Regions from separate parts of the Micromonospora sp. WMMD964 genome, predicted to be linked through region 2. Evidence: riboswitches for the same ligand, from Rfam matches in the RefSeq annotation. Region 2 holds a riboswitch; the other holds the start of a gene.
What was found. A riboswitch is a leader RNA that binds a small molecule or an ion and turns the genes downstream of it on or off. The one in region 2 is predicted to bind thiamine pyrophosphate.
Positions count from the first base shown of each region.

Region 1: linked by a shared signal. The riboswitch ahead of O7616_RS29365 (ECF transporter S component) and the one ahead of thiE (thiamine phosphate synthase) in region 2 are both predicted to bind thiamine pyrophosphate.

Region 1 is NZ_CP120860.1:6,445,086-6,459,423, reverse strand. Features, by position in the region: gene O7616_RS29375 (energy-coupling factor transporter transmembrane component T) at 1-407, opposite strand, end outside; gene O7616_RS29370 (ABC transporter ATP-binding protein) at 404-1,834, opposite strand; gene O7616_RS29365 (ECF transporter S component) at 1,939-2,532, opposite strand; TPP riboswitch at 2,607-2,711, opposite strand; gene O7616_RS29360 (alpha/beta fold hydrolase) at 2,819-3,649, shown strand; gene O7616_RS29355 (SIS domain-containing protein) at 3,736-4,485, shown strand; gene O7616_RS29350 (DUF6328 family protein) at 4,644-5,147, shown strand; gene O7616_RS29345 (acyl-CoA dehydrogenase family protein) at 5,251-7,248, shown strand; gene O7616_RS29340 (hypothetical protein) at 7,389-7,556, opposite strand; gene O7616_RS29335 (hypothetical protein) at 7,843-8,451, opposite strand; gene O7616_RS29330 (Fur family transcriptional regulator) at 8,514-8,912, opposite strand; gene O7616_RS29325 (metalloregulator ArsR/SmtB family transcription factor) at 8,909-9,208, opposite strand; gene O7616_RS29320 (metal ABC transporter permease) at 9,252-10,118, opposite strand; gene O7616_RS29315 (metal ABC transporter ATP-binding protein) at 10,122-10,883, opposite strand; gene O7616_RS29310 (metal ABC transporter substrate-binding protein) at 10,880-11,824, opposite strand; gene O7616_RS29305 (hypothetical protein) at 11,879-12,136, opposite strand; gene O7616_RS29300 (antibiotic biosynthesis monooxygenase) at 12,166-12,507, shown strand; gene O7616_RS29295 (hypothetical protein) at 12,532-13,011, shown strand; gene O7616_RS29290 (glycine--tRNA ligase) at 13,126-14,338, shown strand, end outside.
Region 2 is NZ_CP120860.1:310,125-324,462, forward strand. Features, by position in the region: gene thiC (phosphomethylpyrimidine synthase ThiC) at 1-974, opposite strand, end outside; gene thiD (bifunctional hydroxymethylpyrimidine kinase/phosphomethylpyrimidine kinase) at 992-1,777, opposite strand; gene O7616_RS01415 (thiamine phosphate synthase) at 1,774-2,547, opposite strand; gene O7616_RS01420 (thiazole synthase) at 2,544-3,323, opposite strand; gene thiS (sulfur carrier protein ThiS) at 3,320-3,520, opposite strand; gene thiO (glycine oxidase ThiO) at 3,511-4,668, opposite strand; gene thiE (thiamine phosphate synthase) at 4,665-5,291, opposite strand; TPP riboswitch at 5,286-5,395, opposite strand; gene O7616_RS01440 (ThuA domain-containing protein) at 5,698-11,529, shown strand; gene O7616_RS01445 (hypothetical protein) at 11,601-12,143, shown strand; gene O7616_RS01450 (aldo/keto reductase) at 12,315-13,259, opposite strand; gene O7616_RS01455 (peptidoglycan-binding domain-containing protein) at 13,467-14,039, opposite strand; gene O7616_RS01460 (BTAD domain-containing putative transcriptional regulator) at 14,211-14,338, shown strand, end outside.

The DNA of each region.
Region 1 (14,338 bases), 690 kb from region 2:
GCCAGGTCGGTGGGGTCGGTGGTCGCGAAGACGATGACACCGGGCAGCGCCACCGCGAAGACCCGCAGCACCAGGCCGAGCGCGGTGAGCAGCACGCCGGTACTGACGAACACCGGCCCCGCGTCCAGCAGGACCCGGCCGGACCGGTCGGCGGCGAAGAGCACCAGGGTGACCAGGATGCCGGCGGCGCTGAGGAGCAGTGGCCAGGCCCGCCGCGCCAGCACCCGGTAGCGGATGCCGAACAGCGGCAGCACGGCGAGTTCGAGCGCGATGGCGATCGCCGGGGCCACCGGGTCCAGGGTGGCCAGCAGGGTGAACGAGAAGACCAGCGCGGCGGCGACCTTCGCCACCGGGTTGCGGCGGGCCAGTGGCGCACCGGGCGCGGCGACCGGCTCGATGCTGATCATCGGTCGTCACCGGAGGTCGGCCGCAGGGTGACGCTGCGGTCGGCGAGCGCGGCGACGAAATCCGCGTCGTGGGTGACCGCGACCACGCCGTGTCCGGCGTCGCGCAGGTCGGCGAAGAGGTCGACCAGCTCCCGCCAGGTCCGCCGGTCCTGCCCGAAGGTGGGTTCGTCGCAGATCAACAGGCGGGGCGCGGTGGCCAGGGCGGTCGCCACGCTCAGCCGCCGCGCCTCACCACCCGAGAGGGTGTACGGGTTGGCGGCGGCGAGTCGGGCCAGCCGCAACCGTTCCAGCAGTTCGGCCACGGTCTGCTTGACGGCTGACTCGGGTTGACCGGTCCGGCGCGGGCCGAGCGCCAGCTCGTCGAAGACGGTGCTGGTGACGAACTGGTGCTCCGGGTCCTGGAAGACCGACCCGATCCGCCGGGCCAGGGCGGGGGCGCGCCAGCGGTGCGGGGGAGTGCGGTGGTCCGCACCGGCCAACCCGGGGGAGGCGGTGACCCGCCCGCTGCCCGGCCGGAGCAGCCCGCCGAGCAGCAACGCCAGGGTGGACTTGCCGACGCCGTTGGGTCCGCGTACGGCGAGCGCCTCGCCGGCGCGTACCGCAAGGTCGGTGGAGGCCAGCCGGGGTGGCAGGCCGAGCCGGTCGGCGGTGAGCAACAGTTCCCCGGGCGCGGCGGTGGCCGGGCGGGGCGCGATGGGGTGACCCGGCACCCACACCCCCTCGGCGGCCAGGGCGGCACCGTGGGCGGCGAAGACGGCCTCGGGGGTGCCGTCCGCGCGGACGCCGCCGCCGGGTTCCAGGACGACCACCCGGTCGACAAGCGGCAGCGCCTCGGCGACCCGGTGCTCGACCAGGATCAGCGTGGTGTCGTCGTCCAGCGCGCCGGCCACCGCCCGCCGGATCAGCTCGGCCCCGGCCGGGTCGAGGTTGGCTGTGGGCTCGTCGAGCAGCAGCAGGTCGGGGCGGAGGGCGAGCGCGCCGGCCAGGGCGAGGCGTTGCTGCTCGCCGCCGGAGAGCGCGGCCGTGTTGCGGTTCCGGGGGTACGGGAAGCCGACCCGGTGCAGCGCCTCGTCCACCCGGGGCCAGATCTCGCCGGTCGGCACTCCCCGGTTCTCCAGCCCGAAGGCGACGTCGTCGCCGCAGCGTGCCATCACCAGTTGGGTTTCCGGGTCCTGGAAGACGATGCCGACGCGTTCCCGTCCCTTGCGGGGGTCGAGCCCGTCGATCTCGACGATGCCCTCCTGCTCGCCGGAGTCTTCGGGGAGCAGCCCGGCCAGCGCGCTGAGCAAGGTGCTCTTCCCGGCTCCCGAGGGCCCGAGCAGCAGAACCCGTTCTCCGACCTCGACCCGCAGGTCGACGCCGCGCAGAGCCCACGCGCGCCGCCCGGCGTGCCGCCACCCGAACCCCCGCAGAACGACCGCGCCCACCGAACCCCCTTCCGCACGGCTTCTCGTTGTTGATCAAGAGGTTTGCGTCAGGATTCCGCCTCCGGTTGACGCAAACCTCTTGATCAACGCATCCGGGCCCGGGATCAGATCAGGGCTCGGTCCCGGCCCGCCGGGAACCGGTCCAGGACGCCGGTGTTGGCCAGTGCCTTGGTCAGCAGCCAGCCTCCGGCACCGGCGATCACGGTGGCGCTGACGATGGTGATCAGCGCGTACGGGATGCGGTAGTCGGTCAGTTCGGTCTCGACGTTCCAGATGAAGAAGTCGAACAACGCGGCGCTGAGACCGGTCAGCGCGCCGGCCAGGACGGCGGTCGGCAGCCGGAAGGACCGGTACCGGAAGGCGGCGAACGCCAACTCCGCGCCGATGCCCTGCACGATGCCCTGCGGGATCACCGTGCCGGCCCACTGGCTGCCCAGCAGCGCGGAGAGGACCGCGGCGACCGTCTCGCAGTAGAGCGCGGCACCGGGCTTGCGGATGACCAGGCCGCCGATCACGGCCGGCATCAACCAGACGCCGTAGAGCAGCGTCTGCGCCGGTGGGAAGAAGGCGAACGCGCCCTCGGTGGCGCTCCACACCAGGCCCCACGCCCAGAAGATGACGCCGAAGGCGACCGCGATCACCGAGGCGACCACGATGTCGATGGTCCGCCAACGGTGGGTGTCGGTGGTGGATTTCATGTGTTGCTCCCAGTTCGTGAGTGCGAACCAGGAGAAGACGCACGCCGCGTCCGGTGGCACCGGACGACGGCGCGGCTGGAGGTCGACCGAACTCCCTGCGCTGGCATTACCCAGATCAGGTTCGAGGGTCTGCGGGCATGCCCGCACTCTCAGCGCTGTGCGCTCCCCTGTCGGATGTGAAGTTGTCTCGCTGACGCTAACACCGACCGGGGGCGTGGGCCCAGCAGGGCATCAGCCTGACCTGTGGGAGCGACCGGCCGACCCCCGGCTGGGTACGCTTCCGATCATGCGGGTCGACGCACGAGGCTTCACGTTCGAGGTAACCGTCGATGGTCCGCCGGACGGCGTACCCGTTCTGCTGCTGCACGGATTTCCGCAGCACAGCGGTGAGTGGGACGACGTCGTGCCGACACTGCACGCCGCCGGGCTGCGCACGTACGCGCTGGACCAGCGGGGTTACTCGCCGGGCGCGCGGCCCACGGCGGTGGCCGACTACCGGATCCCGGAGCTGGTCGCCGACGTGGTGGCGGTGCTCGACGCCCTCGGTCTGGACGCCGTCCACCTGGTCGGGCACGACTGGGGTGCGGTCGTGGCCTGGGCGGTCGCCGCCCGGCACGCCGAGCGGGTCCGCACCCTGACCGCGGTGTCCGTGCCTCACCCGGCGGCCATGGCGCACGCGCTGGCCGACGACAGTCGACAGAGGGCCCGGTCGTCGTACATCGCGCTGTTCCGTAAGCCGGGCAAGGCGGAGAAGGTGCTGCTGGCGTGGCACGCCACCGCGCTGCGCAAACTGCTCGGTGGGGTCGGTGACCGGCCCCGGGTGGACCGCTACGCCGACCCGATGCGCGAGCCCGGGGCGCTCACCGCGGCGCTGAACTGGTACCGGGCGATGTCCCGCGCCGACCTGGCCGCGGTCGGCCCGGTCGCGGTACCCAGCACGTACGTGTGGAGTGACCAGGACGTCGCCATCGGCCGGACCGCCGCCGACGCGTGTGCGGCGAACGTGACCGCGGACTACCGCTTCGTGCAGCTGACCGGCGTCAGCCACTGGATCCCGGACGAGGCACCGGGTCCGCTCGCCGAGGCGATCCTGGCCCGAGCCGGCGGAACAGCCTGAGCTGCTGGAACGCGGGGCACCCTGGTCGACCCGCTCGACTCGGGCACGGTTGACTAGATGGCCCGCAATCGGACGACGGAGGACGCATGACGGTGAGTGCCGAGGACTACCTGGCCGTGGTGACCGAGACGATCGGCCGGGTGGCCGCCAGCCAGCGGGAGGCGGTGGGCCGGGCCGCGGACCTGATCGCCGAGGCCGTACGCGCCGACGGTGTGGTGCACGCGTTCGGCACGGGGCACTCGGAGGCCCTGGCGATGGAGATCGCGGGACGGGCGGGTGGTCTGGTGCCGACCAACCGGATCGCGTTGCGTGACCTGGTGCTGCTCGGCGGTGAACCCGCCGACCGGCTCGGTCCGCTGCTGGAGCGCGATCCCGCTGTGGCGCACCGCCTCTACGAGCTGGCCCCGGTACGGCCCACCGACGTCTTCGTGCTCGCCTCCAACTCGGGGGTCAACGGCGCGATGGTGGAGTTCGCCACAGTGGTCAAGGAGCGCGGCCACGGGCTGGTGGCGATCACCTCGGCGCAGCACTCCGGCCGGATGACCTCCCGGCACCCGTCCGGGCGCAAGCTGGGTGATCTGGCCGACGTGGTGCTCGACAACGGCGCTCCGTACGGCGACGCGACCCTGCCCCTTCCCGGCGGTGGCGCGGTCGGCGCGGTCTCCTCGATCACCGCCGCCCTGCTGGCCCAGCAGGTCACCGTGGAGGTGGTGGCGCGGTTGCTGGCGGCGGGGGAGCGGCCCCCGGTCTACCTGTCGGCGAACATCCCGGACGGCGACGCGCACAACACGGAGTTGGAGGCGCGCTACGCGGGTCGGATCCGGCGCGGCTCCTGAGGCTGCCGGCGGTGGCTCGGCTGGTGCTTGTGGCCGACCTGCGTCCCCGAAGTGAACGGGAGATGTCGTGAACCTGTTTCGCGCTCGGCCGGGTGGGGCATTGGCGTTGCTGCCGGCGGCCGGGACCGCCGGCAGTAGCGTCGCACCGGAGGTAGCGCGTGTCCAAGGAGACCGAGAAGCAGCGTTGGCAGCGTAACTTCGCCGACCTGCTCCAGGAGTTGCGGGTCGCGCAGACCGGCGTGCAGATCCTCTTCGCCTTCCTGCTCACCCTGCCGTTCAGTAACGGCTTCACCCGGACCAGCGAGTTCCAGCGGGACGTCTACATCGTCGCGCTGCTCGCGGCGGCCGCCGCCACCGCGCTGATCATCTCGCCGGTGGCGTTCCACCGGGCGTTGTTCCGGCAGGGCCGCAAGCCGGAACTGGTGCGGTTCGCCCACCGGATGGCCACCGGTGGTCTCGCCTTCATGCTGATCGCCATGGTCAGCGCCGTACTGTTGATCACCGACTTCGTGCTGGACCGGCCGATCGCCTTCCTGCTCAGCGCCCTGACCGGCATCTGGTTCCTCGTGTTCTGGGTGATCCTGCCGTTCGTCCGCCGCAACTGGGGTGAGGACGACATCGACGACGATGACGACGACCCGGAGACTCTCAGCGTCGGCTGACCACACCGAGTTTCACGCAGCGCTACCCCTGGGTAACAACCGGGGGTAGCGTTGCGTTTGCGCGCACGTCGACGCAGCCGCACCGAGGTTCGAGGGGGCAGCCGTGACCACGACGCAGAACGGCCGACCGGCGCCGGACGGCCCTGATTCCGAGACCACCACCGGAGCCGCCGCGCCGTTGCCGGCGGAGGCCGGGCAGGTCTCCGAGAAGGAGGCCCGGCAGGTCGCCGAGGCCGCCCGCGAGTCCACCTGGGACCGACCCAGCTTCGGCAAGGAGTTGTTCCTGGGTCGGTTCCGGCTCGACCTGATCGACCCGTGGCCCCGGTCCGACCCGGGCGACGTGGCACGTGCCGAGGAGTTCCTCGGTCGGTTCCGCGCCTTCCTGACCTCCGAGGTGGACGGCGCGGCCATCGAACGTGACGGCTCCATTCCGGACTCGGTGTTCCACGGCCTGGCCGACCTCGGCGCGTTCGGCATGAAGATCGACCGGAAGTACGGCGGGCTCGGCCTGAGCAACCTGCACTACTGCCGGGCGCTGATGCTGGCCGGCTCGGTCAGCCCCGCCATCGGCGCGCTGCTCTCGGCGCACCAGTCGATCGGTGTGCCGCAGCCGCTGAAGATGTTCGGCACCGCCGAGCAGAAGCAGCGCTTCCTGCCCCGCCTCTCCGCCGGTGAGGTGTCCGCGTTCCTGCTCACCGAGCCCGACGTCGGCTCCGACCCGGCCCGGCTGGCCACCACCGCCGAGCCGACCGAGGACGGCACCGGCTACCGGCTCAACGGGGTGAAGCTGTGGGCCACCAACGGCATCGTGGCCACCCTGCTGGTGGTGATGGCCCGGGTGCCGGCCGGCGAGGGGCGTCGGGGCGGGATCACCGCGTTCGTGGTGGAGGGTGACAGCGAGGGCATCACCGTCGAGCGGCGCAACGAGTTCATCGGCCTGCGCGGCCTGGAGAACAGCCTCACCCGGTTCCACGACGTGTTCGTGCCCGCCGAGAACGTCATCGGCGGCGAGGGCAAGGGGCTGAAGATCGCCCTGACCACGCTGAACACCGGTCGGCTCTCGCTGCCGGCCATGTGCGTGGGCGCCGGCAAGTGGGCGCTGAACGTGGCCCGGGGCTGGGCCGCCGACCGGGTCCAGTGGGGTCGGCCGGTGGGCGAGCACGAGGCGGTCGCGCAGAAGCTCTCCTTCATCGCCGCCACCACGTACGGCATGGAGACAATGCTCGACCTCTGCTGCCTGCTCGCCGACGACGACCGTAACGACATCCGGATCGAGGCGGCGCTGGTCAAGCTGTACGCCAGCGAGATGGCCTGGAAGATCGCCGACGAGCTGATCCAGATCCGGGGCGGGCGGGGCTACGAGACGGCCGACTCGCTGGCCGCCCGGGGCGAACGCCCGGCCGCCGTCGAGCAGATGATGCGCGACCTGCGGATCAACCGGATCTTCGAGGGCTCCACCGAGATCATGCACCTGCTGATCGCCCGGGAGGCGGTCGACGCCCACCTGTCGGTGGCCGGCGACATCATCGACCCGGACGCGGGGTTGGGCCGCAAGGCCAGAGCGGGCGCCCGCGCGGGGGCCTTCTACGCGAAGTGGTTGCCGACGCTCGCCGTGGGCCGGGGGCAGAGCCCTTCGGCGTACGCCGAGTTCGGGCCACTCGCCGTACACCTGCGGCAGGTGGAGCGGTCGTCCCGCAAGCTGGCCCGGTCGACGTTCTACGCGATGTCGCGCTGGCAGGGAAAGATGGAGCGCAAGCAGGCGTTCCTCGGCCGTGTGGTGGACATCGGCGCCGAACTGTTCGCGATGTCCGCGGTCTGCGTCCGGGCCGCCGCCGAACGGGACACCCGACCGGAGAACGTCGAGCTGGCCGACCTGTTCTGCCGGCAGGCGCGGGTGCGGGTGGACGCCCTGTTCGCCGCACTGTGGGACAACACCGACTCGGTCGACACCGCCGCCGCTAAGCGCATCCTCGCCGGCCGCTACGCGGGCCTGGAGGAGGGTGTGATCACCCCGTCCGAGGAGTTGCCCTGGGTGGCCCGCTGGACGCCCGGCCCGTCCACCGCCGAGGACGTCCGCCGCCGCATCCCACCGAAGCCGTAACCCCGCCGCCTCGCACGCCGTCTGGCTTGATCGACTGCACATCCGCGAGGTGGTGGCATTCCCCGCCTCGATGCCCCTACGTCGCCGACCTGGAGTTGATCAACCGGCGTGCAGTGCAGGGGGCGGCGCGGCAGCGACGGTCAGCGGGCCACCGCCCAGGCCAGCACGCCTGCCAGGATCAGGCCGTTGAGCCCGGCCAGGGCCAGGTACGCCGCAGGCGGGATCTTCCTGCCCCGCCGCAGGAAGGAGACCAGGACGGCGGCGTAGCCGAGCAGCAGGACGGCGATGACGACGAGGAAGTAGAACACCCGAAGACCTTAGCGGCCCCAGCCGCGACGGCCCGACTCGGCGCGGCGAACGCGCACCACGGACCACCAGTGCTTCCCCTTGATCAAGTGATGAGAAGTAGCTCCCCACGCTGTCTCCGAGCTACTTCTCATCACTTGATCAAGATGGGCACGGCTGCCCGAGGCGGGCCGGGGTGGCGGCCCGAGGCTGGGCGCGGTCGCGGTTCGAGGCAGGGGCGGTGGACATGAGGTGGGCCGGTGGCGGCCCCATGGTGGGGGCGCGGTCGTGGCCGGTGTGCGCGAGACCTCAGCGGCCCCGGCCGCGGAGGCCGAGTTGGCGCAGCTCCAACGTGGCCAGGGCGTCGACTGTGGCGTCGTCGCCGCGCCGCCACGCCTCGGCGACGTCCGGCGCGATCCGGGTCAGCCGACCGAGCGGCTGGGTGGCCAGCGCGCGCAGCGCGAGCAGGTCCCGACCGGCCGGCCCGGCGGCCAGTTTCGCGGCCGACCCGGCCCGGCGCATCCAGCGCACCCGCAACGGCAGCCAACCGAAGAGCACCAGGCCGAGCGGGAAGATCAGCACGGCGACGGCGAGGGCGAGCGCGAGCTGGTCGACCAGGTGCTGCTGGTCCCGGCCCGCGTCGGCGAGCCCTCGGGCGGCGTCGGCGGCCTGCCGGAAGGGCGCGGTCAGCTCGTCACCGACCAGTGGGACCCGGCGCACCTTGCCGCCGGCGTCGGCGAGGTTGTCGGCGAGGCCACTGCCGGCGCCCTCCAGTTTCTGCCCCGGTACGGCGAGCTTCTGCACCAGGTCGTGCAGCCACAGCGCGCCCCGGATCGCCGCGTACACCCAGGCGACGACGAGCAGGTCGGTGAGCAACTGACGGGCGGCGGTCGGAAACCGATCGGCATAGATCTTCACGCCGGACAGCGTGCCACGAACGCCCCGGTTCTCACAGGTGCGGATTCACTGCGCGGGGCTGGTCAGCGTACGCAGGTCGGGCAGGTGCCGAAGATCTCCAGGGTGTGGCTGACGTCGGCGTAGCCGTGTTGCGCGGCGACCCGGTCGGCCCAGCTCTCCACCGCCGGCCCGGCCACCTCGACGGTGCGCCCGCAGGCTCGGCAGACCAGGTGGTGGTGGTGCCCCTCGCTGCACCGGCGGTAGAGGTGCTCACCCCCCGGCGGGCGCATCACGTCGATCTCGCCGGCGTCGGCGAGCCCTTGCAGGGTGCGGTAGACGGTGGTCAGGCCGACCCGCTCGCCGCGCTGCCGCAGCATGGCGTGCAGGTCCTGGGCGCTGTGGAAGCCCTCCATCTCACCCAGCAGCGCGCTCACCGCCGAGCGCTGCCGGGTGTTGCGCACCGCGGTGCTGCCCTCGCTCATGATCCCTCCCCGGCGTGGCTGACCGCGTCCGCCACGATGTGCGCGACGTGCTCGTCCACGAGGCTGTAGGCGATCTCCCGGCCACGGCGGGAGCCGCGGACCACTCCCGCGCCGCGCAGCACCCGCAGGTGCTGGGAGACCAACGGCTGCGCGGCGCCGAGCTTCTCCACCAGTTCGTGGACGCATCGTTCACCATCGGCCAGCTCGCTGACGATGGCCAGCCGGATCGGCGCGGACAGGGCGCGGAGCAACTCGCTGGCTCCGTCGAAACCCTCGTAACCCGTCGCGCTGGTCATCTTGCAACGGTAACCAATACCACCGACGCCCTGCTGATGAGGATCAACTCAGTACGACCTCGTGCGGTTCCGGTGCCGGTGCGGCGGCCGGTGTCGCCCGGCGGCGCAGCGCCCGCCAGACGCCGCCGGCCACGGCCACCACCAGGAACGACGCGATCGCCACCAGCACCACCGAGGCGCCCGGAGCGGTGTCCGCCGTAGCCGCCACCCAGACACCGGAGCCGGCGGCGAAGAACCCGAGCGCCATCGCGGCGGCCATCGTGCCGCGGAACCCCCGGGTGACCTGCTGGGCGGTGGCGACCGGGACCACCATCAGCGCGCTGATCAGGAGCACGCCGACGGCCCGCATCGCGATGGTCACGGTGACCGCGGTGGCGACGGCGATCAGCAGGTTGAGCGTGCGTACCGGGAGGCCGGAGACCCGGGCGTACTCCTCGTCGTGGCTGACCGCGAAGAGCGCCGGGCGCAGCGCGATCATGGTGACCAGGATCGCCGCGCCGAGCACCCCGATGGTGACCAGGTCGGCGGTCGAGATGGTGGTCAGCGACCCGAACAGGTAGGCGTTGAGGTTCGCGCTGGTCGCGTCCGAGAGGCCGACCAGCAGTACACCGCCCGCGATGCCGCCGTAGAAGAGCAGGGCCAGGGCAAGGTCACCGGAGGTACGCCCACGGGCGCGTACCACCTCGATGGCGACCGCGCCGATGGTGGCGGCGATCACGGCGACCAGCACCGGTGAGCGATTGAGCAGGAGACCGGCCCCGACGCCGGTCAACGCCACGTGCCCGACACCGTCACCGATCAACGCCAGCCGGCGCTGCACCAGGTAGATGCCGAGCGCCGGGGCGGCCAGGCCGATCACCAGAGCGCCGATCAGGGCGCGCTGCATGTAGGGGTACTGGAAGAGTTCCATGGGTCAGTTGCTCCACAGCCCGGCGGGCTCGTCGTAACAGTGCGGGTGCACGTGGTCGTGGTCGGGCGCCGCGTGGTGCCCGGCCGGGTCCGGCACCGCACCGTCGTGCGCGATGCGACCCTCGTGGACGACGACCGCCCGGCTGATCACCGGCCGCAGCGGGCCCAGCTCGTGCGCGACCAGCAGCACCGTTCCGCCGTCGCCCACGAAGTCGCGCAACGCGCCGGCGAACGCCTCCTGGCTGGCGGCGTCCACCCCGGCGGTGGGCTCGTCGAGGACCAGCAGCTCCGGCTTGCCGGCCAGGGCGCGGGCGATCAGGGTGCGCTGCTGCTGGCCACCGGAGAGCGTGGCGACCGGGTCACCGGCCCGGTAGGCGAGCCCGACCGCGAGCAGCGCGGCGTCGACGGCGGCGCGGTCGGCTCGACCGGGTGGGCGGAGCACCCCCCGGCGGGCCAGTCGGCCGGAGGCCACCACCTCGCGGACGGTGGCCGGTACGCCACCGCCGGCGCCCAGGCGCTGCGGGACGTACCCGATGCGGGCCCACTGTCGGAACCGGCGCAACGGCCGGTCGAAGAGGGTGACCGAGCCGGAGCTGAGCGGCACCAGGCCGAGCACGGCGCGGATCAGGGTGGACTTGCCGGAGCCGTTGGCGCCGAGCACCGCGACGACCTCTCCGGCGGTCACCGTGAACGAGATGTCGCGGAGCACGGGGCGGCCGTCGTAGCCGACCACCCCGTGCTCCACGGTGATGACAGGTGCGGTCACGAGCAGCCCAAGGCTGTCTGCAGGGTCCGCAGGTTGGTACGCATCACCGAAAGGTAGTCCCCGTCGCTGCCGGCGGCGAGCCCCTCGATCGGGTCCAGCACCGCGGTCTTCGCGCCGACCTGGCCGGCGATGGTCTCGGCGACCTTCGGGCTGACCAGGGTCTCGAAGAAGATCGTGGTGGCCTGGTGCTCCTTCGCCTCCTCGATCACGTGCGCGAGCCGCTGCGGGGAGGGCTCGACGTCCGGGCTCAGCCCGGTGATACCGACCTGGTCGAGCTGGTAGCGGTCGGCGAGGTAACCGAACGCGGCGTGACTGGTCACGATCTCCCGTCGCTGGCAGGTCGCCAGACCGGTCTTGAACTCGCTGTCCAGGGCCGTCAGGTCGGAGCGAAGCGTCGCGGCGCGGGCGGTGTAGTCGGCCGCGTGGTTCGGGTCGGCAGTGCCGAGTCGCTGCGCGAGTTGGTCGCCGATGCCGGCCAGCCGGGTCGGGTCGAGCCAGACATGCGGGTCCTTGCCACCGCTCTCCTCGGCGTGCCCCTCCTCGCCCTCGTGGTCGTGCCCGCCGGCCGAGGCGTCCAGCAGCGGCTGCACGCTCGTCACGTCGAAGGCCCGGTCGCCGCCGTTCTGGGCGACGGCGTCGTCCACGGCCGGCTGGAACCCCTTGAGGTAGACGATCAACTCCGCATCGCTGACCTGGCCGACCTGGCTCGGGTTGAGCTCCAGGTCGTGCGGTTCGGCACCGGGCTTGGCCAGGTTGGTCACCCGGGCCGCGTCGCCGCCGATCCGCTCGGCGAGGAACTGGAGGGGGTAGAACGCGGCCACCACGTCGACTCTCTTCGGGTCGGCGCCGGCGGAGTCACCGGTGGAGCAGCCGGCCCCGGCGCCCAGGGCGAGCAGGGCGGTCGCGGCGGCCAGGACACGGTACGTGGCGCGGTTGGTCATGTCGTCAACTGTCCGTGGCAACGATAATGATTGTCAAAAACGCATGATTGCATGTCAGAGCAGCTTCGCGAGGCCCACCGTCACGAGCAGGGTCAGCATCAGCAGCCGAATCAGGCGGGTCTGCGGTGCCTGAACCGCCCAGGTCGTCGCCAACAGGGCGATCAGACCCGCGGCGAGCGCCAGCGTCAGCAGCCCGCCGACCACCCCGGGCGTGAAGAACGCCACCAGCACCACCACCAGGGTGAGCAGGAACACCGACGTCGGGTTCGCCCCGGCCAACCGGGCGAGCAGAGGGCGCTGCGTACGCTGCATCCCACAGACTCTACGAGGAGGGACCCCCGTTGCTGGTGACCAACCGGTTCGTGGTCGACGTCGATGCCGCCGACGACTTCACCGAACGGGCGCACGCCGCCCTCACCGCCCTGGCCGCCCGCCCCGGCTACCTGCGCGGTCAACTGGTCCGGGCCCTCGACGACCCCCGGTACTGGTCGCTGGTCACCGAATGGGAGTCGGTCGGGACGTACCGGCGGGCGCTGGGCGCCTTCGACGTCAAGGTCAGCGCCGTGCCGCTGCTCGCCGAGTCGGTCGACGAGCCCTCCGCGTACGAGGCACTGGCCATCGCTGCGCCCGGCGGGGCGGTGGTCATCGCCGAGAGTGATCGGGCTGCGGGTCCTTACCGCTGAGCCCGCGGACACTACGCTGCTCCTATGACCGCACCCGCCCCGCCACCCGGACCAGGGGTGGCTCCGCCGTTCGCCGCGCCGCCCACCGAGGGCCGCCGCACACGGCTCTGGCTCGGCCTCGGCGTCGGCGCGCTCGCCGTGGTGCTCTGCTGTGGCGGAGGCGGCAGCGCCGTCGTCGGCCTGGCCGTCAGCGGCGTGCAGGCGATCCGCGAGCAGGCCCGCACCGTGACCGGCGACTACTACCAGGCGCTTGTCGAGCGGGACTACGGGCGGGCGTACGACCAGCTCTGCGACGACGCGCAACGGCGTGAGTCGCGGCCCGAGTTCGAGCGGCGTGCCGCCGCCGAGCCACAGGTCGCGGCGTTCCGGGTGGGTGAGGTGGACACCACCAGCCTGACCGTGCCGGTCGACGTGACGCTCGCCGGTGGCGACCGGGAGCAGCAGCAGGTCAGCCTCGGCCAGGACGGGCAGACCGGGGGCGTGGAGGTCTGCGGGGTCAGCTGACCCGCCCCCGGTATTCTGCTGGGCTCAGGGCTGCGGTTCTCGTACCGTGGTCCCGAACTGACCGTTCCATCCACATCTCGCCCCCGCCGACCGCCAGCCGGCGTAGGAGGAAACATGCCAGCCGACCGTATCGACGCCGTCGTCAGCCTCGCCAAGCGCCGAGGCTTCGTCTTCCCCTCCAGCGAGATCTACGGGGGCACCCGATCGGCGTGGGACTACGGTCCGCTCGGCGTGGAGCTCAAGGAGAACGTCCGCCGGCAGTGGTGGAAGACCATGGTCCAGCAGCGCGACGACGTGGTCGGCCTCGACTCCGCCGTCATCCTGGCCCGCAAGGTGTGGGAGGCGTCCGGCCACATCGCCGAGTTCGTCGACCCGCTCACCGAGTGCCAGTTCTGCCACAAGCGCTTCCGGGCGGACCACCTGGAGGAGGCGTACGCCGAGAAGCACGGCAAGCCGCTGACCTCCCTCGCCGAGCTGAACTGCCCCAACTGCGGCAACAAGGGCACCTTCACCGAGCCGAAGATGTTCAACGGCCTGATGAAGACCTACCTGGGCCCGGTGGAGAGCGACGAGGGTCTGCACTACCTGCGCCCGGAGACCGCGCAGGGCATCTTCGTCAACTACAAGAACGTCGAGACGGTCGCCCGCAAGAAGCCGCCGTTCGGCATCGCGCAGACCGGCAAGTCGTTCCGCAACGAGATCACCCCGGGCAACTTCATCTTCCGGACCCGCGAGTTCGAGCAGATGGAGATGGAGTTCTTCGTCGAGCCGGGCACCGACGAGCAGTGGCACGAGTACTGGCTCCAGGAGCGCTGGAACTGGTACCTCGACCTCGGTCTGTCGGCGGACAACCTGCGCCTCTACGAGCACCCCAAGGAGAAGCTCTCGCACTACTCGAAGCGGACGGTGGACATCGAGTACCGCTTCCAGTTCGGCGGCAGCGAGTTCGCCGAGCTGGAGGGTGTGGCCAACCGCACCGACTTCGACCTCTCCACGCACAGCAAGCACTCGGGCGTCGACCTGTCGTACTTCGACCAGACCAAGAGTGAGCGCTGGATGCCGTACGTCATCGAACCGGCCGCGGGTCTGACCCGCGCCGTGCTGGCGTTCCTGTTGGAGGCGTACGACGAGGACGAGGCCCCGAACACCAAGGGCGGCGTGGACAAGCGCACCGTGATGCGGTTCGACCCGCGGCTCGCCCCGGTCAAGGTGGCGGTGCTGCCGCTGTCCCGCAACGAGGCACTGTCGCCGAAGGCCAAGGACCTCGCGACGCTGCTGCGCAAGCGCTGGGTGGTGGAGTTCGACGACTCGCAGGCGATCGGCCGCC
Region 2 (14,338 bases):
AGTTCGCCGAGGGTACGCAGCTCGGCGAACTGCGCCTCGTCGTTGGCGTCCGCGATCGAACCGGGGCGCAGCCCGTCACCGAGGGAGAACGTCACGTCGTACTTCGCGAGGATCGCGCACAGCTCGGCGAAGTTGGTGTAGAGGAAGTTCTCCTCGTGGTGCGCCAGGCACCACGCCGCCATGATCGAGCCGCCCCGGGAGACGATGCCGGTGACCCGGTCCACGGCCAGCGGCACGTACGGCAGCAGCACCCCGGCGTGCACGGTCATGTAGTCCACGCCCTGCTCGGCCTGCTCGATGACGGTGTCCCGGAACACCTCCCAGCTCAGCTTCACCGGGTCACCACCGACCTTCTCCAACGCCTGGTAGATCGGCACGGTCCCGATCGGCACCGGCGAGTTCCGCACGATCGCCTCGCGGGTCTCGTGGATCCGCTTGCCGGTGGACAGGTCCATCACGGTGTCCGCACCCCACCGGGTGGCCCAGGTGAGCTTCTCCACCTCCTCGGCGACCGACGAGCTGACCGCCGAGGTGCCGATGTTGGCGTTCACCTTGACCAGGAACGCCTTACCGATGATCGCCGGCTCACACTCGGGGTGGTTCACGTTGAGCGGCAGCACCGCCCGGCCGGCGGCGATCTCGGCCCGGACCAGCTCCGAGTCGACGTTCTCCCGGATCGCCACGAACTCCATCTCCGGCGTCACCACACCGGCCCGCGCGTACGCGAGCTGCGTCGGGCGGCGTCCGTCCACCCCGGCCAGTGGCGTACCCGCGCCCCGCACCGGCGCCACGTCGCCCCGCTCGGCGATCCACGGGCCCCGCAACGCGGGCAGCCCCACCGATGGGTCCGACCCCGGGCCGGACGTGTCGTAGAGCCGCACCGGCGGATGGTCACCGGTCAGCTCCACCTCCGCGAACGGCACCCGGACATCCGGTCGCGAACCCTCGACGTACACCTTGCCTCGTGCCTGCATGACAGCCTCCCTGGTGATCAAGCGGGCCAGCCGAAGTGGTTCAGCGGTCCGCGCCCCGCGCCCAGCTCCCAACTCCGCGCGCCGGTCAGCGCGCGGAGCACGTACTCCTTGGCGGCCCCCACCGCCGCCGGCACCGGATCGCCCAGCGCGAGCCGCACCGCGATCGCCGCCGAGAACGAGCACCCGGTGCCGTGGGTGTGCCGCGTGTCCACCCGTGGTGCGCGCAGCACTGTGGTGACCCCGCCGCCGTGCAGCACGTCGACCGCCTCGCCACCGCCCAGGTCGCCGCCGGTGACCACCACGTACTCCGGTCCGCCGTCCGCGAGCGCCTCGGCGGCGACGACCATCCCCGCCACGTCGTCGACCGAACGTCCGGTGATGGCCGCGGCCTCCGCGCAGTTCGGCGTCGCCACAGTGGCGTACGGCAGCAGTCGCTCCACCGCACCCACCACGCCGAGCCGGTGACCACTCGTGGCGACCAGCACCGGGTCGACGACGAGGTGGGGCAGTCGACCGTCCCGTGCGGCCCCGGCCACCACGTCGGCGACCGCCGGGGTGCCGAGCATCCCCGTCTTCACGGCCGCGACGGTGAAATCCGCGAGCACGCTGTCCAACTGCTCGGTGACGGTGCGCGGGGGCATCGGCAGCACGGCGTCGACACCGGTGGTGTTCTGCGCGGTGACCGCCGTGAGGACGCTGGTGCCGTACGCGCCGAGCGCCGCGAAGACCTTGAGGTCGGCCTGGATGCCCGCGCCGCCGCCGGAGTCCGAGCCGGCGATCGTCAGCAGTGTCTGGGGGGTCATGCTTTCTCCCCTGTGGTTGCGGTTGAGGGCTGCGGCCGACTTGTGGTTGCGGTTGGGGGCTGCGGCCGACCGTGCCCACTCCGGGCGGTCAGGCTTGATCCCTGCGTGGGCACGGTCGGCCGCAGCCCTGACTCGGAGACCTGGGTGCCACCGAGCCGGGTTTTGGTCAGAACAGGGGTGACCGCCTTTTCATAGGCGCTGGTCAGGGTGGCGGCTGTTTCTCTGGGATCTTGTGATCGCATGATCGCGCCCAGGACGGCTATGCCTGCTGCTCCTGCTCTTACGCTGGCGGTTACCTGTTGTGGGGTTTCGATTCCGCCGAGGGCCAGCACGGGCACGGGGCTGACCTCGACAAGCTTTCGCAGGCCGTCGGAGCCAAGGGGTGGGCCGTAGCCCGGTTTTGTTCTGGTCGGGTAGACCGGGGAGATGGTGGCGTAGTGCTCGGTGGTCAGGCGGTCCAACTCGGCCTTGTCGTGGCAGGAGCGGCCGACGACGGTGTGGGTCGGTGGTGGGTACGGACCGGCGGCCGGTAGGTGGACCGCGTCGCCTCCGAGCGGGTCGGGACCGGCGACGACGAGGGTCCCGCCGACGTCGGCGAGGATCGCGCGCAGGTCGGCGGCGAGGGCGGCGCGTTCGGCTCGGGGCAGGTCCTTCTCCCGCAGCACCACCCAGCGCACTCCCCCGGCCACGGCCCCCGCCACGACCCGGTCGAGCCGGTCCCGGGCCACGAGCCGGTCGGTCAGCACGACGACGCCGTCCGGCCCGGTCACAGGTCGGGTCTTCCCTCGTCGGGGGTGGAGGCGAGCGCGTGGAAGCGTCGGGCGATCCGACCGGCACCGGCCGCCAGGTGTCCCGCCTCGACCGCGTACCGCATCGCGGTCGCCATCGCCACCGGGTCGGCCGCCCGGGTGACAGCGCTGGCCAGCAGCACCCCGTCGCAGCCCAACTCCATGGCCAGGGCGGCGTCGGAGGCGGTGCCGATGCCCGCGTCGAGGATCACCGGAACGTCCACACCCTGCCGGATGAGCCGGATGTGGTGCGGGTTGCCGATGCCGAGCCCCGACCCGATCGGTGAGCCGGCCGGCATCACCGCCGCGCAGCCCACGTCGGCGAGGCGACGCGCCAACACCGGGTCGTCGCTGGTGTACGGCAGCACGGTGAAGCCGTCGGCGACCAGCTCCTCGGCGGCGCGGAGCAGTTCCACCCCGTCGGGCAGCAGCGTGCGCTCGTCGCCGATCACCTCCAGTTTGACCCAGTCGGTGTCGAACGCGTCCCGGGCCAGCCGGGCCACCTTGACCGCCTCGGTCGCGGTGTGACAGCCGGCGGTGTTCGGCAGCAGGCGTACCCCGCACCGGTCCAGCAGGTCCAGCAATCCGCCGGTGGAGCCCGGAGCGGTGCCCACCCGACGCAACGCCAGCGTGACCAGCTCGGTGCCGGACGCCCGGATCGCCTGCTCCAGGACGTGCAGGTTCGCGGCACCGCCGGTGCCGAGGATCAACCGCGAGGTGAACGTCTCCCCGCCCAGTTCGAACGGCATGCCGCTCACCCGCCCTGCGCCGCGGTGAGCACCTCGACCCGGTCGCCGTCGCGCAGCGCCGTGGCCGGCCAACCCGCCCGGGGTACGACCTCGCCGTTGACGGCGACCGCCACCCCGCGCTGTTCGGGCACGATGTCGCGCACCAGGTCGGCGACCGACGTGCCACCCGGCACGCTGCGTCCGGCCCCGTTCACCGTCAACTCCACTGGTCCCCCTCCGTGCTGCGATCAGAGCTGCCGCCGGGCGTCCGGGCGGAGAACCGCTCCGGGCGCAACGGCGTGAGCAGCGGGTCGGGTCCGCCGCCGAGCACCAGATCCGCGATCAGGTCGGCGGTGATCGGGGCGAGCACGATGCCGTGCCGGTGATGCCCGGTGGCGGCCAGGACGTCCGGACGGCCGGGCAGCGGGCCGAGGATCGGCGCGTTGTCCGGGGTGCCTGGGCGCAGCCCGGCGACCGCCTCGACCAGGTCGTACTCGGCCAGCTCGGGCAGCAGGTCGACTCCGGCGCGCAGCAGGCGCTGCACGGCACCGGCGGTGACAGTGGTGTCCGACCGCTCCTCGACTGTCGCGCCGAGCACGACCTCGCCGTCGGCACGGGGCACGAGGTAGACGGGTTCGCCGTCGGCGTACCCCCGGATCACGTGCCGGAAGCCCGGCGCGACGCCGTCGGGCGCGCGGAGCCGGAGGATCTGGCCCTTGACCGGCCGCACCGGCAGACCGGTGAGTGCCGCGGCCCCGCAGCCGGCGGCGACCACAGTGACCCGGGCGTCCACATCGGACAGCCGCTGAACGGGTCGCGGCACGAGGACCGCGCCGGCCTGCTGCGCCGCCACGCGCAGCGCCGGCACCAGCAGTCGGGGGTCCACCTGGTGGTCGGTCGGCGCGAGCGCGCCGCCGCGCACTCTCGGGGCGAGCGCCGGCTCGTGGTCGCGCAGCTCACTGGGGCGCAGCGGGGTCACCGGAAGTCCCAACCCCTGTTGGTACGCCCAGAGCCGGCGCGCCTCGGCCAGGTCGTCGCCGGTGAGCCCGACCATCAGCGTGCCCTCGGTCCGGTAGCCGATCTCGACGCCGGTCACCTCGGTCAGCTCGGCGGCGAACCCCGGCCAGCGGGCGGCGGACGCCAGGAGCAGTTCGGTCAGCTGCCGCTCACCGAAGTACGCCTCGGCGACCGGGGAGAGCATGCCGGCGGCCACCGCGGAGGCCCCCGATCCGGGTGCCGGATCGTGCACCACCACCCGCAGCCCCCGGGTGGCACAGCGCCAGGCGATGGACAGCCCGATCGGCCCCGCCCCCACCACCGCCACATCCGGCCGGACCCGGTCGCTCGACGGCGGTGACGGGAACCGGCCGGTCAGCACGTCAGCGCCTCGATCAGCTCGGCCGTCGCCCGGGCCGGGTCGGCGGCAGCGGAGACGGCACCGACGACGGCCACCCCGTACGCCCCGGCGGCCCGCAGCGCCGGCACCCGCGCGGCGGTCACTCCGCCGATCGCGATGACCGGCACGTCGACGGCGTCGACGACGGCGCGTACCCCGGCGGGCCCGATGGGGTCGGGCAGGCCGGACTTGGTGCTGGTGGTGTGGCACGGCCCGACGCCCAGGTAGCCGGCTCCGGCGGCGACCGCCTCGGCGGCCGGACCCGGCGCGCGGGCGGTGGCACCGAGCACTCCGGCGGGGCCGAGCACCCGGCGGGCGGCGGCGACCGGCAGGTCGTCGGCCCCCACGTGCCCGCCGGCCGCGCCGACCGCCAGCGCCACGTGCAGCCGGTCGTTGACCAGGCAGGTCGCCTCGTACGGGGCACACAGCGCCAGCACCCGCCGGGCCAGGTCGTACGCCTCGCGGTCGGTGGCGGAGTCCTCGACCCGGACCTGCACCACCAGGTCGGCGCGGGCCGCGGTGAGGGCGGCCCGGACCACGGTGAGCGGGTCACGCCCGGGTCGGGTGTCGGTGATCAGATGCAGTCGCCCCAGGGACGGCACGGCAACACTCCTCCCTGCGCCGGCATTACCCGGATCAGGTTCGACGGTCGGGGGCTGTCAGCCCCCCTCTCAGCCCGGTACACCGGGCTCCCGTGGGTTACTTGCGTGTCACCGTACGACAGATCCGCCGGTCTGCCAAGGCGGGGTCGGCGGCGTCCGGGCGGGCCGCGACGAACAAGATCGATGGGGCACTTCATACGGTCCTGTTCGGAATGTCGCCCGCCGTTGCAGAACCGTTACCCGTCGGCATCTTGCCCGACATCGAGCCAGCCGAATTAATTTGTTCAGCGATTCGACAAAATGTCGGTGGGGCACCCTGGCACGGCGTCACCACCGGCTCCACGAGGGAGGGCGTTCGGCGAGCCGACTCCCGCGAGCTCTCTGTCACTACGACACAGGAGGCGGCGTGTCCCGTTCTCGTCGTGCCCGCGTACCCATCACCGCAACACTCATCTCCCTGGCCATGGCCTCGACCACCCTGTTCGGCACGCCTGCCCAGGCAGCCGCCCAGGTCCCCCCACGAGAGGCGCCGGCCGGCGCCCCGGTCAGCCAGGTGGTGCCCAAGGCACCAAAGGCAGCGGCCGATCCCTTCTCCGTCCTGATCTTCTCCAAGACTGCCGGCTTCCGGCACGACTCCATCCCCACCGGCATCGCCGCTATCCAGCAGCTCGGTGCCGCCAACGGATTCACCGTTGACAACTCCGAGGACGGCGCCGCATTCAACGACGCCAACCTGGCGAAGTACAAGGCGGTGATCTGGCTCTCCACCACCGGTGACGTGCTCAACGCCGAGCAGCAGGCGGCGTTCGAGCGCTACGTGAAGGCCGGCGGCGGCTACGTCGGCATCCACGCCGCGTCGGACACCGAGTACAACTGGCCCTGGTACGGCGACCTGGTCGGCGCGTACTTCGCCAACCACCCGCAGAACCAGCAGGCCACCGTGAAGGTGGAGGACCACGCGCACCCGTCCACCGCCGAGTTGCCGGACCGCTGGTCCCGCTTCGACGAGTGGTACAACTACCAGACCAACCCGCGGCCGGACGTGCACGTGCTGGCCAGCCTGGACGAGAAGAGTTACACGGCCGGTGCCGGCGCGATGGGCGCCGACCACCCGATCGCCTGGTGTCAGGACTACGACGGTGGTCGTTCCTGGTACACCGGCGGCGGCCACACCCGGGAGTCGTACGCCGAGCCCGGCTTCCTCTCCCACCTGCTCGGCGGCATCCGCACCGCGGCAGGTGTCCAGGACGCCGACTGCGGCGCCTCGAAGACCTCGAACTTCGAGAAGGTGGCGCTGGACAGCAACACCAGCAACCCGATGGAGTTGGACATCGCCCCCGACGGGCGGGTCTTCTACATCGAGCGTGACGGTCGCGTGCAGATCATCAAGCCGGACACCGGCAACACCGTCACCGCCGTCGACCTGGACGTCTTCACCGGCAACGAGGACGGCCTGATCGGCATCCGGCTCGACCCGGACTTCGCCACCAACAACTGGGTGTACCTGTACTACGCCCCGAACGACGGGGTCGCCCGCAACCTGCTGTCCCGGTTCACGGTGACCGGCGACACCATCAACCCGGCCAGTGAGAAGCAGGTGCTGCGGGTCGACACCCAGCGCAACACCTGCTGCCACGCCGGCGGCAGCATGACGTTCGACAGCGAGGGCAACCTCTACCTGGCCACCGGTGACAACACCAACCCGTTCGAGTCGAACTCGTACACGCCGATCGACGAGCGGGCGGGCCGCCAGGACTACGACGCGCAGCGCACCTCGGCCAACACGAACGACCTGCGCGGCAAGGTGATCCGGATCCACCCGGAGGACGACGGGACGTACACCGTTCCGGCCGGCAACCTCTTCCCGGCGGGCACCGAGAAGACCCGTCCCGAGATCTACGCGATGGGCTTCCGCAACCCGTTCCGGATCGGCACCGACCCGAAGACCAACACGCTGTACGTCGGCGACTACGGGCCGGACGCCAACTCGGACAACCCGAACCGGGGCCCGCGCGGTCTGGTCGAGTGGAACATCGTCACCCCGGGCAACTACGGCTGGCCGTACTGCACGGGCACGAACGAGGCGTACAACGACTACACGTTCCCGTCCGGGCCGAGCGGCCCGAAGTTCGACTGCGCCGCACCGGTCAACAACTCGCCCAACAACACCGGTCTGACCAACCTCCCGCCGGTCGTCCCGGCGACCGTCGACTACGGGTACGCCGGTGACGCGCGCTACCCGGAGATCGGCGGCGGCGGCGCCCCGATGGGTGGCCCGGTCTACCGCTACGACGCCGACCTCGACTCCACCCGCAAGTGGCCGGCGTACTACGACGGCAAGGCGCTGCTCGGCGAGTGGAACCAGAACAAGATGTACACGATGCAGGTGACTGCCGACGGCAAGTCGCTTGTGGACATCAACCAGCTGCTCACCGGCATGAGCATGATCCGGCCGATGGACTTCGAGTTCGGCCCCGACGGCGCGCTGTACCTGATCGAGTGGGGCAGCGGCTTCGGCGGCAACAACGACAACTCGGGCGTCTACCGGATCGACTACACCGCCGGTGACCGCGCGCCGATCGCGGCGGCGTCCGCCACCCCGACCTCGGGTGCGGCACCGTTGACGGTCACCTTCTCCAGTGCCGGATCCCGGGACCCGGACGGTGGCACGCTCACCTACGCCTGGGCCTTCGGCGACGGGCAGACCTCCACCGAGGCGAACCCGACGCACACCTACGCCGCGGCGGGCAACTACACCGCCCAGCTCACCGTCACCAACCCGAAGGGCCGTACCGCGGTGGCCAACGTGCCGATCACCGTGGGCAACACGTCCCCGACTGTCACGATCGAGTTCCCGCCGGACGGTGGATTCTTCGAGTGGGGTGACCAGGTCCGCTACTCGATCAAGGTGACCGACCCGGAGGACGGGGAGATCGACTGTGACCGGGTCAACCTCCAGGTCCTGCTGGGCCACGACGAGCACGCCCACCCGCTGGAGCAGCACACCGGCTGCACCGGCACCGTCCAGACGTCGCTCGCCTCCGGGCACGGCGCCGAGGCGAACGTGTTCGCGGTCTTCGAGGCCACCTACACCGATGACGGTGGCGCCGGCGGGGCCAGCCCGCTCACCGGTCGGGTGATCGAGGTCCTGCAGCCCAAGCGCAAGCAGGCCGAGTTCTTCACCGCCACCGGGCGCGCTCCGGTGAGCACCGGCGGCGGCGACGCCGGCGTGCAGCGGGAGACCGGCTCCGACACCGCCGGCGGCGGGCAGAACATCGGGTTCATCGAGGACGGCGACTGGTGGTCGCTCGCCCCCGCGGACCTGACCAACATCACCGAGATCCGCTTCCGGGCCGCCTCGGCCGCCGCGGGTGGTCGGATCGAGGTCCGCGCGGGTGCGGTCGACGGACCGGTGGTCGCCACGGCGACCGTGCCGGCGACCGGTGCGTGGCAGACGTACACGGATGTGAGCGCGCCGGTCACCGGTGCCGCGAGCGGCTCGCTGTACTTCCTGGCCCGCGACCCGAACGGCGGCACCGGTTCGCTGTTCAACGTCAACTGGATGGACTTCGTCGGCCGCGGTGTCACCGAGAACGCGCCGCCGGTGGTCAGCGCCACGGCCAACCCGGCCACCGGCACCGCACCGGTCACCGTCGCCTTCGACGGCACGGCCACCGACGCCGAGGGCGACACCCCGTTGACGTACGCCTGGGACTTCGGTGACGGGGGCACGGCGACCACTCTGGACGCCGGCCACACCTACACCACCGCGGGCACGTTCACGGCCACCCTCACGGTGACCGACAGCAAGGGCGCCAAGGCGTACGCCACGGTGCCGGTGCGGGTGGACGCTCCGGACACGTCCTGCTTCGGGGCGCGTTCGGACGACTTCAACGGCAACAGCCTCGACAAGGAGCGCTGGACCAGCGTCATCCGGGAGAACCAGCTCTACTCGCTCAGTGGCGGCGCGCTCCAGCTGCCCACCGCTGTTGGTGACCTCTACGGCGCTCGCAACGACGCCACGAACCTGGTGCTCCAGGCGGCGCCGACCGGTGCCTGGGAGATGACCACCAAGGTCACCCTCCCGGTGACGGCCAACTACCAGCAGGCAGGTCTGCTGGTGTACGGCGACGACGACAACTACGCCAAGCTGGACCTGCTGTACAACGGCAGCCGTCGGGTGGAGTTCATCCGGGAGACGGCCGGCACGCCTCGCAACGAGGCCGCCGACGCCACCAACGCACCGGCCGGTGACACCGTGTACCTGCGGGTCACCAGCGACGGGACGAACCTGACCGCGGCCGTCTCGGCCGACGGGCAGACCTTCACCCCGGTCGGCCGTTCGGCCGCGCTCGCCGGCATCACCAACCCGCGCATCGGGGTCTTCGCCCTCAACGGCGGCACCGAGGCACCGGTCGTCAACGCGGCCTTCGATTCGTTCCAGGTCACGCCGGACGCCCCGGCCGGCCCGGTCGACCCGTCGGACGAGTTCAACGGTGACACCTTGGACAAGTGCCGGTGGGACGCGATCCTTCGGGAGGACCCGACCGGTTACCGGGTCACCGGTGGCGCGCTGCGCATCGACGTGCCCAACGGTGACATCTACGGCACCGACAACACCGGGCCGAAGAACTTCATCCTCCAGACCGCGCCCTCGGGCGACTGGACCCTGGAGACGAAGGTCGACGGCAGCCTGCTGAACGAGCAGTACCAGCAGGCCGGTCTGCTCGTGCAGGCCGACGACGACAACTACCTGAAGTTCGACTTCATCGCGGACAACCAGGCCGGCTCGGCGGTGACGCGGCGGATCGAGTTCCGCAGCGAGATCGGTGGGGCGGTCCAGAACCCGCAGCCGGAGGCGACCAGCCTGACCAGTGCCGTGTGGCACCTCCGGTTGGCCCGCACCGGCGACACGTTCACCGCGTCATACTCGGCCGACGGGACGACCTGGACCGCGTTGGAGGCGCTGACCAACACCGCGGTGGGTGCCACCCCGAAGGTCGGGTTGTTCACCCTCGGCGCCAACCAGACGGCCTCGAAGACCGCCGCGTTCGACTACTTCCGGTTGAGCACGGAGGTGGCCGACGAGACCGCGCCGGTGACCACGTCGTCGGTGTCCGGCACCCCGACCGAGGGGTGGTACACCGGGGCGGTGACGGTGACCCTCACCGCCGCCGACGAGGCCGGCGGCAGCGGGCTCGCCACCACCGAGTACCAGCTGGACGGTGCCACCACCTGGACGGCGTACACCGCCCCGGTGGAGGTCACCGGTGACGGCGAGCACGAGCTGCGGTTCCGCTCGACCGACAAGGCCGGCAACGTGGAGGCGACGAAGACCGTCTCGGTCAAGATCGACGCCACCGCGCCGGTGACCACCGCGACGTTCGCTCCGGCGAACGACGCCGGTTGGCACAACGGGACGATCCCGGTCGTGCTGGCCTCCACCGACGCCGGTTCGGGCGTCAAGACGGTGGAGTGGTCGCTGGACGGTGGGGCGTGGACGCCGTACACGACGCCGGTCGAGGTGACCGGTGACGGGCAGCACGAGCTGCTGTACCGCTCGACCGACAAGGCGGGCAACGCCGAGACGCTCAAGTCGGCGGTCCTGAAGATCGACGGCACCAAGCCGACGTTGCTGGTCTCCGGTATCGCCGACGGCCAGCTCTACGGTGACAGCCAGGACGTTCGGGTGTCCTGGCAGGCTGTCGACCCGACCTCGGGCATCGCGACCGTGGTCGGCAAGCTGGACGGCGAGGCGTACGCCAGCGGCACCCTGCAGGCCATGTACGAGCTGTCGCTCGGCCTGCACGAGCTGACCGTGACCGCGACCGACAAGGCGGGCAACGAGACCACCTCGACGGTCCGGTTCTTCGTCACCACCTCGTTCCGGGACATGCAGGGTCTGCTGGACCGGTTCAAGGCGACGGGTCGACTCTCGGCCAAGGCGCACAAGCAGCTGACCAACAAGCTCGACGCCGTCCGCAAGTCCGAGGCGGCCGGCGACGACAAGGCGGCGGTGCGGCAGCTGACCGCGTTCCGGACGCTCGCCTCCGACACCGCTCTGGTGGGCGAGGCGGAGGTCCGGGACGTCCTGATCCGGGACGCCGATGCCATGATCGTTCGGCTCGGTGGCGCGGCCAGTAAGGCCGGGGTGAAGGCGAACGACGGCGAATCGGTCAAGGGCACCGGACGGCTCGGTGGCGATGCCACCCGGCTCGCGCCCGGTCGCCAGCTCTGATCCGACGAGGCCCCTCCCCGACGCCACGGCGTCGGGGAGGGGCCTCCCTCATCCGTAGTGAGGAGATGTCCGTGACGGGTATCCGCAAGGCGTTGGCCGCCGTGTTCGTCGGACTGGCTCTGACGGTGTTCGCCGCTGCCCCGACGGCCGCTCAGGCGGCGCAGGCCGCGCAGGCCGACGAACTCAAACTCGTGGTGGCCGGCGACGGCGCCGAGGGGGTCACCATCCAGGCCACCTACCCCGACGGGCGTCGGCTGGACCAGGTGGTACGACTGGTCCTCACCGCCACCGGCCCGGACGGGCAGAAGGTCGGGCCGGTGCAGTTGGAACCGCAGCCCGAGGGGCAGGGCTTCTACAGCAGCGGCGCGGTGCTCACCGCCGGCACGTGGAAGGTGACCGTCAACTCCCCCGCCCCACTGTCGGGCAAGGCCACCGCGACGGTGCAGGCCCGGGCCGCGCAGACTCCGCCCGCGCCCGAGCCGGTCGCGGTGAACAAGCCGGCGGACGGCGGGGCGGGTGCCGGCTGGTGGCCGTACGCGGCGGCCGGCCTGGTCCTCGTCGCCCTGGCGATGGGGGTGGCCATGCTGTTCGGCCGCCGCCGCCCGACCACCTGACCCATCGGCAGTAGCCGACAGGGCCGGGCCGCGACAGCGGCCCGGCCCTGTTCCGTCTCTGCTTTCCTGAAGTCGGGGTGTCCCCAGCGACAGGTCACCCCGACTTTCAGGAACGCGAGTGGATCAACGCGGCGCGCGGCCTCGATCAACGGAACCGGCACGCCACCGCGCTCAGAGGATGGCGCGCAGCGCGGCCAGGTCCTCGTCGCCGGGCTCCCAGGTGCCGGCGGCGGCGTTGGCGAGGACCTGCTCCGGCGTGGTGGCACCGGCGATCACCGAGGTCACCGCCGGCTGGGCGGCCAGCCCACCGATCGCCACCTGGAGCATGCTCAGACCCCGCTCGGCCGCGTACGCCTCGATCGCCTCGATGGTGTCCCAGTCGGCTGCGGCGAGCCGCTCCGCGTACCGGCCACCGCCGGAGAGCCGGCTCCCGGCCGGGGGCTGCTCACTGCGCTTGTACTTGCCGGTGAGCAGGCCGTTGGCGAGTGGGAAGAACGGAAGCATGCCCAGCCCGAACCGCTCGCACGCGGGGATCACCTCGGTCTCCACGGACCGCTCCAGCAGGCTGTAGTGGTTCTGCGCGCTGATGAAGCGGGCCCGCCCGTTGGACGAGGCGACCCAGTCGGCGTCGGCGATCTGCCACCCGGCGAAGTTGGAGTTGCCCAGGTAGCGCACCTTGCCGTCGCGCACCAGGTCGTTCAGGGCGGCGAGGGTCTCGTCGATCGGGGTGCCCGGGTCGGGCTCGTGCATCTGGTACAGGTCGATGTGATCGGTGCCGAGCCGGCGCAGCGACGCCTCCACCGCTCGCGCGATGTAGCGGCGTGCGCCACGGGCGCCGAAGTCCGGCCCGTTGAGGCCGTGCATGTCCATGCCGAACTTGGTGGCCACCACCACGTCGTCCCGGCGGCCCTTGAGCGCCTGCCCGAGCAGTTCCTCGGAGCCGCCCTGCGGTTCACCGTAGATGTCGGCGGTGTCGAACAGGTTGATCCCGGCGTCCAGTGCCGCGTCCACCACCGCACGGGTGCCGTCGAGGTCGAGCTTGCGGCCGAAGTTGTTGCAGCCGATGCCGACCACGGACACCACGAGCCCGGAGTCGCCCAGCCGGCGATAGGTCATCTCTGTCACGACAACCACCCTATGCCTGTCAGGTGGCGGCCACCCCGGTAGAGGCTCAGCCGACCACCTCGGTGACCAGCTCGCGGGCGGCGGCGATGGTGGCCGCCGGCTCGGCGGGGCAGCGGCCGACGGCCCGGCCCTCCAGGGCCCGCCGAGGCGACGTCATCGCCCCGGCGGCCCCCGGAAGGAGCCAGCCGGTCCTGAAGATCAGCAGGAGCGGGTGTTGTAGGTGGCCCAGTAGGGGCCGCCGCCCTGCGGCGGGTAGAACCGGTAGTTCCCGTCGGGCGATCGCTGCAGGACGAACTCGTGCGCGCTGTACGCGCTCCTGGAGCCCCGTGCCCCCCGGTACACCACGTACCGCCACCCGCTCTGGTCGTCGGTCTGCGCGAGCCTGTCGCCGGCCTTCGTCCAGCTGTTCCGGCCGGCGGAACCGTCCGCGGTGAGGCTCTTGTCGCGCTGGAAGTTCCTCGTTGCGGCATCGGTCTGGTCGCCGAAGATGCCGTCGATCCCGGACGAGGGCAGGTAACCATTTGCCCAGAGAATGGTCTGCCACAGACAGGTGACGTTCGAGCTGCGGTGCGTCCCGACGTTGACGACGCCCTCGTCATCGAAATCGTCGGATACCGCACCGGTGCCGTGGACGTACGCCCTGCCGGTGTAGGAGCCGCTGGCCGCGGCCGGCGTGGCGAGCGTGACGTTGAGTCCGATGGCCAACGCCGCGCCGACCGCGGGGACCGCAGCCTTACCGAGCACCCGGCGGATGGAGTGGAGCGAAGACATGCATCTCCCTGTTTGGACGGAAGTGGATACTTCGATGGGCGATGGAACGGTTGAACGGTAAGGTGGGGCCGGTACATCCGCCGCACAACTGGCGTACAGGGCACCCGCCCGCCCCGTCATCCCGGGTGCGGCGCGCGTCCGGATTGCAGCGCCCACATGTGAGGTGCCTGGTTGCGTTTCGACATCCTCGGCCCGTTCCGGGTGTACCGCGAAGGCCGGCCGGTTCCGCTGGGCTCGGTGAAGCAACGCCTCCTGCTGGCCGGCCTCCTGTTGCGCCCGAACGAGGTCGTCGGCACCAA